3 regions of the Paeniglutamicibacter kerguelensis genome follow, and region 2 is predicted to be linked to each of the others. Evidence: riboswitches for the same ligand, from Rfam matches in the RefSeq annotation. Region 2 holds a riboswitch; each other region holds the start of a gene.
The links. Region 2 has a riboswitch for thiamine pyrophosphate ahead of thiM (hydroxyethylthiazole kinase). Riboswitches for the same ligand answer to the same signal wherever they lie in the genome.
Positions count from the first base shown of each region.

Region 1: linked by a shared signal. The riboswitch ahead of thiC (phosphomethylpyrimidine synthase ThiC) and the one ahead of thiM (hydroxyethylthiazole kinase) in region 2 are both predicted to bind thiamine pyrophosphate.
Region 3: linked by a shared signal. The riboswitch ahead of JOF47_RS13320 (ECF transporter S component) and the one ahead of thiM (hydroxyethylthiazole kinase) in region 2 are both predicted to bind thiamine pyrophosphate.

Region 1 covers NZ_JAGIOF010000001.1:1,335,261-1,338,526, forward strand. Annotated here, with positions in the region: gene JOF47_RS05985 (ankyrin repeat domain-containing protein) at 1-66, opposite strand, end outside; gene thiC (phosphomethylpyrimidine synthase ThiC) at 167-1,969, opposite strand; TPP riboswitch at 1,964-2,071, opposite strand; gene rplS (50S ribosomal protein L19) at 2,582-2,941, shown strand; gene lepB (signal peptidase I) at 2,995-3,266, shown strand, end outside.
Region 2 covers NZ_JAGIOF010000001.1:4,135,511-4,138,776, forward strand. Annotated here, with positions in the region: gene thiD (bifunctional hydroxymethylpyrimidine kinase/phosphomethylpyrimidine kinase) at 1-132, opposite strand, end outside; gene thiE (thiamine phosphate synthase) at 129-788, opposite strand; gene thiM (hydroxyethylthiazole kinase) at 788-1,606, opposite strand; TPP riboswitch at 1,598-1,699, opposite strand; gene JOF47_RS18805 (aldehyde dehydrogenase family protein) at 1,821-3,266, shown strand, end outside.
Region 3 covers NZ_JAGIOF010000001.1:2,894,302-2,897,567, forward strand. Annotated here, with positions in the region: gene JOF47_RS22360 (ATP-binding cassette domain-containing protein) at 1-1,460, opposite strand, end outside; gene JOF47_RS13320 (ECF transporter S component) at 1,476-2,111, opposite strand; TPP riboswitch at 2,165-2,286, opposite strand; gene JOF47_RS13325 (DUF4235 domain-containing protein) at 2,367-2,618, shown strand; gene mnhG (monovalent cation/H(+) antiporter subunit G) at 2,686-3,093, opposite strand; gene JOF47_RS13335 (MrpF/PhaF family protein) at 3,093-3,266, opposite strand, start outside.

The DNA of each region.
Region 1 (3,266 bases), 2.8 Mb from region 2:
CACCGCCAGCAGTGCTGCAAACAAGGAACCAGTGATCAGGGCGCGTACCGGGCGTGGAAGGGGCATGGCCCCATCCTAATTCCGGATCCCGGGCATGGTCGAGGCCAGGGGCGCCCCGGGTTCCCGCGCCGGTCTTCTGCGCGGGAACCCGGGAGGGCGGGCCGTCCTAGACCCTGGCCGGAACCTCCAGCTCGGGCAGGTAGACCTTGCCGCCGGCGGCGAGGAACTCCCGGCTCTTTTCGCGCATGCCGTCGTACATCCCGGCGATGGCGGCCTGCGAATCCGCCGACCCGTACTCGTCCCTGATGTCCTGGCTGATGCGCATCGAGCAGAACTTCGGGCCGCACATGGAGCAGAAGTGCGCGGTCTTGGCCGGTTCGGCCGGCAGCGTCTCGTCGTGGAAGGACTCCGCGGTGACCGGATCCAGCGACAGGGCGAACTGGTCGCGCCAGCGGAACTCGAAGCGCGCTTTGGACAGCGCATCGTCCCGCTCGGAAGCGCCCGGATGCCCCTTGGCCAGGTCCGCGGCGTGCGCGGCGATCTTGTAGGTGATGACCCCGGTCTTCACGTCGTCCTTGTTCGGCAGGCCCAGGTGTTCCTTGGGGGTCACGTAGCAGAGCATCGCGGTGCCGTAGCGGGCGATCTCCGTGGCGCCGATCGCGCTGGTGATGTGGTCGTAGCCCGGTGCGATGTCGGTGACCAGCGGGCCCAGCGTGTAGAAGGGCGCGCCCTGACACAGTTCCTGCTGCCGCTCGACGTTTTCCCGCACCAGATGGAACGGGATGTGCCCGGGCCCCTCGACCATGACCTGCACGTCGTATTCCCACGCCCGCGCCGTCAGCTCCGCCAGGGTGTCCAGCTCGGCGAATTGCGCGGCGTCGTTGGCATCGGCAATCGAGCCGGGGCGCAGCCCGTCGCCCAGGGAGAACGCCACGTCGTATTGCGCGAAGATCTCGCACAGTTCGTCGAAGTGCGTGTACAGGAAGTTCTCCTGGTGGTGCGCCAGGCACCAGCCGGCCATGATGGCCCCTCCGCGCGAGACGATGCCCGTCACCCGGTTGGCCGTCAGCGGCACGTAGCGCAGCAACACCCCGGCATGGATGGTCATGTAGTCGACGCCCTGCTCGCACTGCTCGATCACGGTGTCGCGGAAAATTTCCCAGGTCAGCGCGTTGGCCTCGCCGTTGACCTTTTCCAGCGCCTGGTAGATCGGTACGGTGCCGATGGGGACCGGGGCGTTGCGGATGAGCCATTCGCGGGTGGTGTGGATGTCGTCGCCCGTGGACAGGTCCATGACGGTGTCGGCGCCCCACTGGGTGGCCCATTGCAGCTTGTCCACTTCCTCGGCGATGGAACTTGTCACCGCGGAGTTGCCGATGTTGGCGTTGATCTTCACCAGGAACGCCTTGCCGATGACCATGGGCTCGGACTCGGGGTGGTTGATGTTGGCGGGGATGATCGCCCGGCCCGCGGCGACCTCGCTGCGCACCAGCTCCACGTCGCAGTTCTCACGCAGGGCAACGAAGCGCATTTCCGGGGTGGTGATGCCCCGGCGGGCGTAGTGCATCTGGGTCACCCGCTTCCCGGCGCCCGAGCGCCGCGGTTTGGGCCTGGCCCCCTTCCATTCGGCCGAGGCGGCTCCCCGGCGCATCGCCGACTTGCCGTCGTCGAGCAGGTTGCGTTCCCGGCCCGCATAAGTCTCGGTGTCCGAGCGTTCCGCGATCCACTGTGCGCGGAACGGAGGCAACCCCACGACCGGGTCGCTGCCCGGCCCCGCGGTGCGGTACACCCGCAGCGGGTCGTTGGGCTGCCCGTTGGGGGAGGGTTCCAACGCGATCTCGGTCACCGGGACCCGGATCCCTGATCCGGCATCCTCGAGGTAGGCCAGTGAATGGGACCTCAGGGACTGGGTTTCGGTTGCCGCGGGGGCGTCTTGGGCAGGGGTGGTCGTTGTTTCGATGGTGCTCAAGGAGTACTCACTTCCTTCGCCGGCATTACCCGGACAGGTTCGACGGTCGCAAGCTGCGTCAGCTCGATCTCAGCCCCTGCAAGGGCTCCCGTGTGGTCGTAAGTGAAGCTACAGCACATTCCGCCGAAGGGTCAAATGTAACGTTGGACACTCGCGGTGCGGGTTCCCGGCTGGCAAGCCCGGGGCGGCTTGCACTTCGTTGGGGGCGGAAAACGGCCCGGCTGCCGCTTGCGGCCCATGCCCGGTGGGCCGCGGCCGACTGCCCGCAAACGGCCGGCCGCGACACGTGGCGCGGGCTTGGTTTTTGCCGATCCGCTGCGGGCTTGGGTGACATGTTCGATGCCGAAATGCATTGGCAGGTGTCCAGCCGATGGTCCGGACTTCGCCGCATGGCCGGGAGTGTGGCAAAATAGATTCTTGGGTCTACTGGGTTCTGCTCCTGCCGCAGGGGGAACGAATCAACAGTTGAACCGCCGAGGATCCGCAAACGGGTCCCGGTACCAAGCTTCGGAACACCACATCTTTCCGCCAAAGCGTTTTTGCGCGTCGGGGAAAATAAGTGTCCCGTGTCTAAGGTGGGTGACCTGCGGCGTCTGCCTAGGAGATGCATTCATGCATATTCTCGACTCTGTCGATGCAGCCTCGCTGCGCACCGATGTTCCGGCCTTCCGCGCCGGTGACACCGTCAAGGTTCACGTAAACATCATCGAAGGCAAGAACTCCCGTGTCCAGGTCTTCCAGGGCTTCGTCCTTGGTCGCCAGGGCGATGGCGTTCGCGAAACCTTCACCGTTCGCAAGGTCTCCTTCGGCGTCGGCGTAGAGCGTACCTTCCCGGTACACTCCCCGGTCCTCGAAAAGATCGAACTGGTAACCCGCGGCGACGTTCGCCGTGCGAAGCTGTTCTACATGCGCGATCGCCACGGCAAGGCTGCGAAGATCCGCGAAAAGCGCGACTTCCGCACCGCCAAGTAGCAAGAAAAGCGAGTACCTTCGTTTCCGCCTTCGTGCGGTCACGGGGATCCATCGTGGATCAACCTACAGAATCGGATAGTTTTTCCGCTTCAGCAAAGCGCCGGTCCCGTTCGCGGGGCTGGCGCTTTGCCGTTGGCGCCCTCATGGCCGCGGCCGTGATCACCTTGGTGATCCGTGCGACGGTCGTTGATTTCTTCTACATCGGTTCCGCCTCCATGGAATCGACGTTGAACCCCGGCGACGGGCTCCTGGTGAACCGCCTTGCCTACAAGCACGAGCCCATCCAGCGCGGCGACATCATCATCTTCGACGGCCGGGGTTCCTT
Region 2 (3,266 bases):
CGTGAGCGCGCTGACGACGGCCATTCCGTAGCCGCCGCAGGCGGCAATCGATTTCAGGTCAGCCTGGATGCCGGCGCCGCCGGAGGGGTCGGAACCCGCAATGGACAGGATGTTCTTGATGTCTTGGCTCATCGGGTCGCACCTTCCCAGGCGCCGAGCAGTTCGCTGCTGGCGGCCTGCGGGTCCTCCGCCGCGCAAATCGCGCGGACCACGGCCATGCCGGCCGCCCCGCTGGCGACGATGCCGTCGACGTCGGCCATTGAGAGGCCGCCGATGGCCACACACGGCAGCGTGCTCTGGCCGACGGCCCGGGCCAGGCCCGCATGGCCGAGCGGTTCGGGATGGTCCTTCTTGGTGGGGGTTGCATGGACCGCCCCGACGCCCAGGTAGTCGATGGTGCCGGGGAAGCGGGCGTTGAGTTCGTTGGCGGCGGCGATCTGCGCATCCTTGGAGGCGCTCAGGCCCAGCACCGCGTCGGGGCCGATCAGCGCGCGGACCAGTTCGGCGGGGATGTCGGACTGGCCGATGTGCACACCCTGCACGCTGGCGCCCGCGGCTCGGGCCGCCAGGTACACGTCGACGCGGTCGTTGACCAGCAGGTCGGCGCGTCCGGCGGTGTGGACGGAGGACTTGCGGACCACCTCCAGGAACTGGGCCGCCGGCATGTCCTTGCATCGCAGCTGGACCGTCTTGACTCCGCCGGCAACCGCGGCCGCAATGATTTCATCCAGGGGCCGGCCGGCGGTCGAGGCCGAATCGGCAACCAGGTAGACGCTGAGTTCCCGCATCAGGAAAGCACCGCCTTTTCCTTGAGTTCCTGCGGGCCGACCAGGGCCAGCGCGTCGAGGAAGTTCACGGCGAAGGTGCCGGGCCCGTTGCTGAGAAGTTCAGCGCGTTCGGCGGCGGCCGAGTAGAACGCATGTGCCGCGACTGTCGCGACCAGCGGGTCGTCGTGGACCGCAAGGAATGCCGCGCAGATTGCCCCGAGGGCGCATCCGCCGCCGGTCACACGCGTCAACAGGCTGCTGCCGCCGTGCACCAGCACGGTCCGCGTGCCGTCGGTCACCAGGTCCCGCGGGCCGGAAACCGCAACGACGGCACCGGTGAGCAAGGCCAGGGACCGGGCATGGGATGCGGCGGATTCCACCGAATCCGTGGACTCGACCCCGCGGCCGCCGTTGCCGGACTCCGCAAGCACCATGATTTCGGAGGCGTTGCCGCGGATGGCTGTCGGGTTCAGACCGCGCAGCTCGAAGGCCAGCTCGGTGCGGACCCGCAGGGACCCCACGGCAACCGGGTCCAGTACCCATGGCGTGCCCGCGGCGTTGGCCGCAGTGACGGCCTCAAGGGCACCGGCACGCTGTTCGGCGTAGGGGGTGCCCAGGTTGATGAGGGTTCCGGAGGCAATCGCGGCAAAATCGCCGGCCTCCCCGGGCAGGTCGGCCATGGCCGGCGAGGCGCCGGCGGCCAGCAGCACATTGGCCGTGAAATTGGTGACCACGCTGTTGCTGATGCACTGGATCAGGGGGGTGGAGGCGCGCAGGGCCGACACGCAGTCGGCCAACTCGCCGGGGCTTACAACAAATGAAGGCGCAATGGATTCCATTAGCAACATCCCTCCGCTAGTACGAACTAGATCAGGTGCGACGGGTCTTATCTCAGTTGGGCGCCCATGCGCCCAACACCCCGTGTCACTAAGCGCGAGCCTATCCCACGACCGGGCCTGCAGTGCAACTACATTTCTTCCGCCGGCGATTAGGGTACGGCACGCCGGGCGCGGCACACTGTCGGAGCGGCTGGCCTCGCCGTAGGCTCTGGGTATGGGCATTTTTCCTTCCAATTCCGAACCCGTGGCTCCCCTCGAGAGCGCGGCGTTGAACGAGCTTGAGCTACCCCGGGTCGTCGCGGAGGATCCGGCAAAAATCATCGAAATCGTTGACGCCATGCACGATGTGGTGGCCACGCGTTTGGCGCACCCGCGGCGCTTCAGGGCATCGCAGCTCAAGGCCCTGGAACGCATGCTGGATGCGCACCAGCAGGACTTCATCGATGCGCTGGCCGATGACCTGGGCAAGAGCGCCGTCGAGGCGAAGCTTACCGAAATCGACATGGTGCGCGCCGAGATCGACCACGCCCAGCTGCACCTTTCGGAGTGGATGGAATCCAAGGCCGTGAAGATCCCGCTGGCGTTGCATCCCGCGGCGGCCAAGATCGAACCGCAGCCGCTGGGCGTGGTGCTGGTCATCGGCCCGTGGAACTACCCGCTGCAGCTGATGCTCGCCCCGCTGGTTGCGGCCATCGCCGCGGGCAACGTGGCGGTGCTCAAGCCCTCCGAATTGGCCCCCGCCACGTCGATCGCGCTGGGGAAGCTGCTCCCGCAGTTCCTGGACCAGCGTGCCTACGCAGTGATCCAGGGCGGCGCCGGCACCAGCAAGGTCCTCCTGGAGCAGCATTTCGACCACATTTTCTACACCGGAGGGGAAAAAGTCGGGCGGATCGTGGCGCGCGCAGCGGCCGAACACCTGACGCCGGTCACCCTGGAACTGGGCGGCAAGTCCCCGGCCGTGGTGATGGACGGTTCCCACGCGGCCGTGGCCAGGCGCCTGGCCTACGGGAAGTTCATGAACGCGGGCCAGACCTGCGTGGCACCCGACTACGTGTTGGCCGTCGGGAACGCGGCCGAGCCCCTGGAAAAGCAGCTCGCCAAGGCCATCACCGGGTTCTACGGCAAGTCCCCGATGCACAGCCGCGACTACGGGCGGATCGTCAACCGGGCGCACTTCAACAGGCTCGTCTCCTACCTGGAGCACGGGGAGGTGGTGATCGGCGGCGGATACGACGAGGCGACGCTCAAGATCGAACCCACGGTGATGATCAACGTCGATCCGGACTCCCCGCTCATGCAGGAGGAAATCTTCGGGCCGATCCTGCCGATCCTCAAGGTCGACAGCTTCGACGCGGCGGTGCGTTTCATCAACTCGCGCCCCAACCCGCTGGCCGCCTATCTGTTCAGCGAAAACCCGCGCCTGCAGTCGTCCTTCGGCGACCAGGTGCGTGCCGGTGCGATCGTGCACAACGCCCCGAACCTGCACGTTGCCGTGCCGGGGCTTCCCTTCGGCGGGGTCGGGGCCTCCGGCATGGGTTCCTACCACGGCCGCCACGGTTTCGAGCGCCTCTCGCAGATGCGCCCGGTCATGGCCAAGACCGCGGTGGTCGACACGCTCAAGGCCATCTACCCGCCGTATACCTGGGCGAAGAGCAAGATC
Region 3 (3,266 bases), 1.2 Mb from region 2:
GCCGTGCCGCGGGCCAACTCCTCGCGCAACAGCATGGCAAGCTCCCGCCATGTGTTTGCGTCCTGGCCGAAGGTCGGCTCGTCGAGGATCAGGATCGCCGGGCTGGAGGCCAGGACCGTGGCCACCGACAACCGCCGTTTTTCCCCGCCCGAAAGGGTGAACGGGTTGGCTTCGGCCAGGTGTTCGAGCCGGAGCCGCAGCAAGAGTTCATCGACCCGTTGCTCGATGGACTCGGCGTCGAAGAGCGGTTCCTTGGTCCCGGGTTTCACGGCAAGCCGTGGACCGAAGGCCAGTTCCTCGCGGACCGTGGCGGCCACGAACTGGTGCTCCGGCTCCTGGAAGACCGAACCGATGCGGCCGACCAGCTCGGTTGCACGCCAATTGTAGGGGCGTGCTTCGGTGCCGTCGGCGAGCTCCCCGGTGGCCATCAGGCTGCCCGAGGCCTGGGGCAGGAGCCCGCCCAGGGTCAGCGCAAACGTCGACTTGCCAGCCCCGTTGGCCCCGCGGATGCACCAGGAGTTGCCGCCGGTGATTCGGAGGTCCAGGTTGCCGGCGGCAACCGTTCCGCCCTTTTTCCGGGTGACCGACAGGTCCTTGGCCTCCAGCAAAACGGGGCCGTTCTCCGGGACCGGATCGATGGCCTCGATCGTGGGCGAGTACCCGGGCACCCAGACGCCCGCCGAGATGAGTTCATCGCGCACCTGGCCCGGCGCAAAGAGCAGCTCGGGGCTCCCGTCATGCGCCACTCCTCCTCCGGGTTCCAGCACGATGACCCTGTCCATGTACGGTGCCCAGGCGTCGAGGCGGTGTTCGACGATCAGCAGCGTTGCCCCGGTGGAGTCCAGAGCCTTGATGACCGCATCGCGGACCTCAAGGACCCCGGCCGGGTCAAGGTTTGCCGTGGGTTCGTCAAGCAGCACAAGGCCCGGTCCCATGGCAAGGATTCCGGCAAGCGCCAGGCGTTGTTTTTGCCCGCCCGAAAGTGCGCCCGTCGGGTGGTCCAGCGGGACATCCAGGCCGACCGCGTCGAGCGCCTCGACAACCCGCCGCTGGATCTCTGCCGGCGGCACCGACAGGTTCTCGGCTCCAAAGGCCACGTCGTCACCGACCCTGGCCTGGACCACTTGGGTTTCGGGGTCTTGTTGCATGAGCCCCACCATGCCGCGGCCCTCGGACGCTGGTTGGCCATCGAGCAGGAGTTCCCCGGAGGAGTATGCTTCGTCGTCTTCGTGAAGGACCCCGGCCAGGGCATAGAGGAGCGTGGACTTGCCGGCACCGGAAGCGCCGGCCAACAGCACGCGTTGCCCCGCGTGAATTTCCAGGTCGAGTCCCCACAGGGCCGGGTTGCTCCGGTCTGCGTGGCGCCACCCCCAGTCCTTGGCGGTGACCGACACGGCCGCAGCATGCTTGTTCGGCAGCGGGGTGCCGGATCCGTGGCGCAGCGTTGAAGGGGTGTTCATGGATTCGGGACCTTCCTAGCCGAACGTTGGTTCGGTTGCCGCCTTGCGGCTGGCCAAGGCGCCCAGCGCACCGGTCTTGGCCAGGGCACGGGTGGCGTAGAAGGACAGCAGGCCTGCAATGACCATGCCGGAGATGGTCATGAAGGCAACGTACGTCAGCTGCATGGCCATGGTGTATTCGGGGAACCAGCGGAAGATAAAGGCGTCGTTGATGCCGCCGAACAGGCCCGCCATGGCGCCGGCCAGCAGTGCCACGGGCAGGTTCCAGCGGCGGTAGCGGAACGCGGCAAAGACGGCTTCGGCGCCCAGGCCCTGGACCAGTCCGGAAGCCAATACCGTCAAGCCGAATTCGGAACCCAGCAGCGCGCTCACCATTGCGGCGACAAGTTCGCAGAAGAGTGCGGCTCCGGGTTTGCGGATAATGAGTGCACCCAGTACCGCGGGGAACAGCCACATGCCCGCCAGCAGTGCGGAGGACGGCGGGAAGGCCAGGAACAAGACGTCGAATACGTGGTGGGTGTTGTTCCAGGCCCAGAAGATGACGCCCGAGGAAACTGCGATGACCGCGGCAATGACAATGTCGACGACACGCCAGGCGTTGGTCTTGGGTGCTGTGGTGTTTCGGCCGTTGCGGCCTTCGATGGTGCTCATGATGGTGATCCTCCTTGGATACAAGGAGGGGAGGGAATGCGATTTCTCAGCGCACCCCTGAGAACTCGACTTCCTTCGCCGGTACTAGCCGGGGCAGGTTCGAGGGTCTGCGGCTTTCCGCACTCTCAGCGCCTTGGCACGGACTAAACCGTGCGGCGCTCCCCTGTCGTGATTGTTTCAGTCCTGCCATGCTACCGCAGGCTATGCTGGGGAAGGTACCGTTGCCGCAACACATTGGGAGCACTCGTGAACCGCATGATGAAACTTCTTGGCCCCTTGATCTCCATCGCCGCAGGATTCGTCGGCGGGAAGATCGTCGACAAGCTGTGGGTCGGGTTTACCGGCCAGCAGCCTCCAAAGCACGGAAACAAGGAAGCCCAAGCGGAAGCCACAATGCGCCAGGCAATCGCGTTTGCCCTGCTTTCGGCCATCACCGCGGCGCTGATCCAGGTGCTCACCGACCGCGGCACACAGAAGGCAATTGCGAAGTTCACCAAGAGCTCGTAACTTAGTGACTTCTAGGACCCGAAGATTCTTCTTCGGGTCCTTTTCGTTGTGTCCCCGTCGGCGGACGCTAATCCATGAAGTCGGTGCGGTCCGAACCCGGATGCCCACCGCGCTCTTGGCTTTCGCGTTTTCCTGCCGCATCAACGACCTTGGCCAGCTCGTCGGTGACCAGAGTGTCGCGCTTGAGGTGGCGGGTGCGGTAGCCGGCGCGGCCAACCATGTGGGCCGAGACCGGCGCGGTGAGCAGCTGGACGATCCAGGCCAACAGCAACACCGGGACAACCGCCCAGCTGCGAAGCTCCAGGCCCAGCGCGGAAAGCAACAGGAACAGGCCCAACACCTGGGGCTTGGTCGCCGCGTGCATGCGTGAAAGCAGGTCCGGGAAGCGGAGCATGCCGATGCCCGCGGCGAGGGACATGAGGCAGCCCAAGATCATGAAAACGCCGGCAACAATGTCGATGATCGTGTCGTTCATCAGGCGTTCCTCCGGTCCGTGACATAGCGGGAAACCGTGACCGAGCCAATGAACCCCACGAGGCAGGCCAGGACCACGAACACGAGGTTGTTGGTGTGCTTGTTCACCGTCATCTCAAGGCACAGCGCCGCCGAAACGATCAGCAGCAACACATCGGTGGCGATGACCCGCTC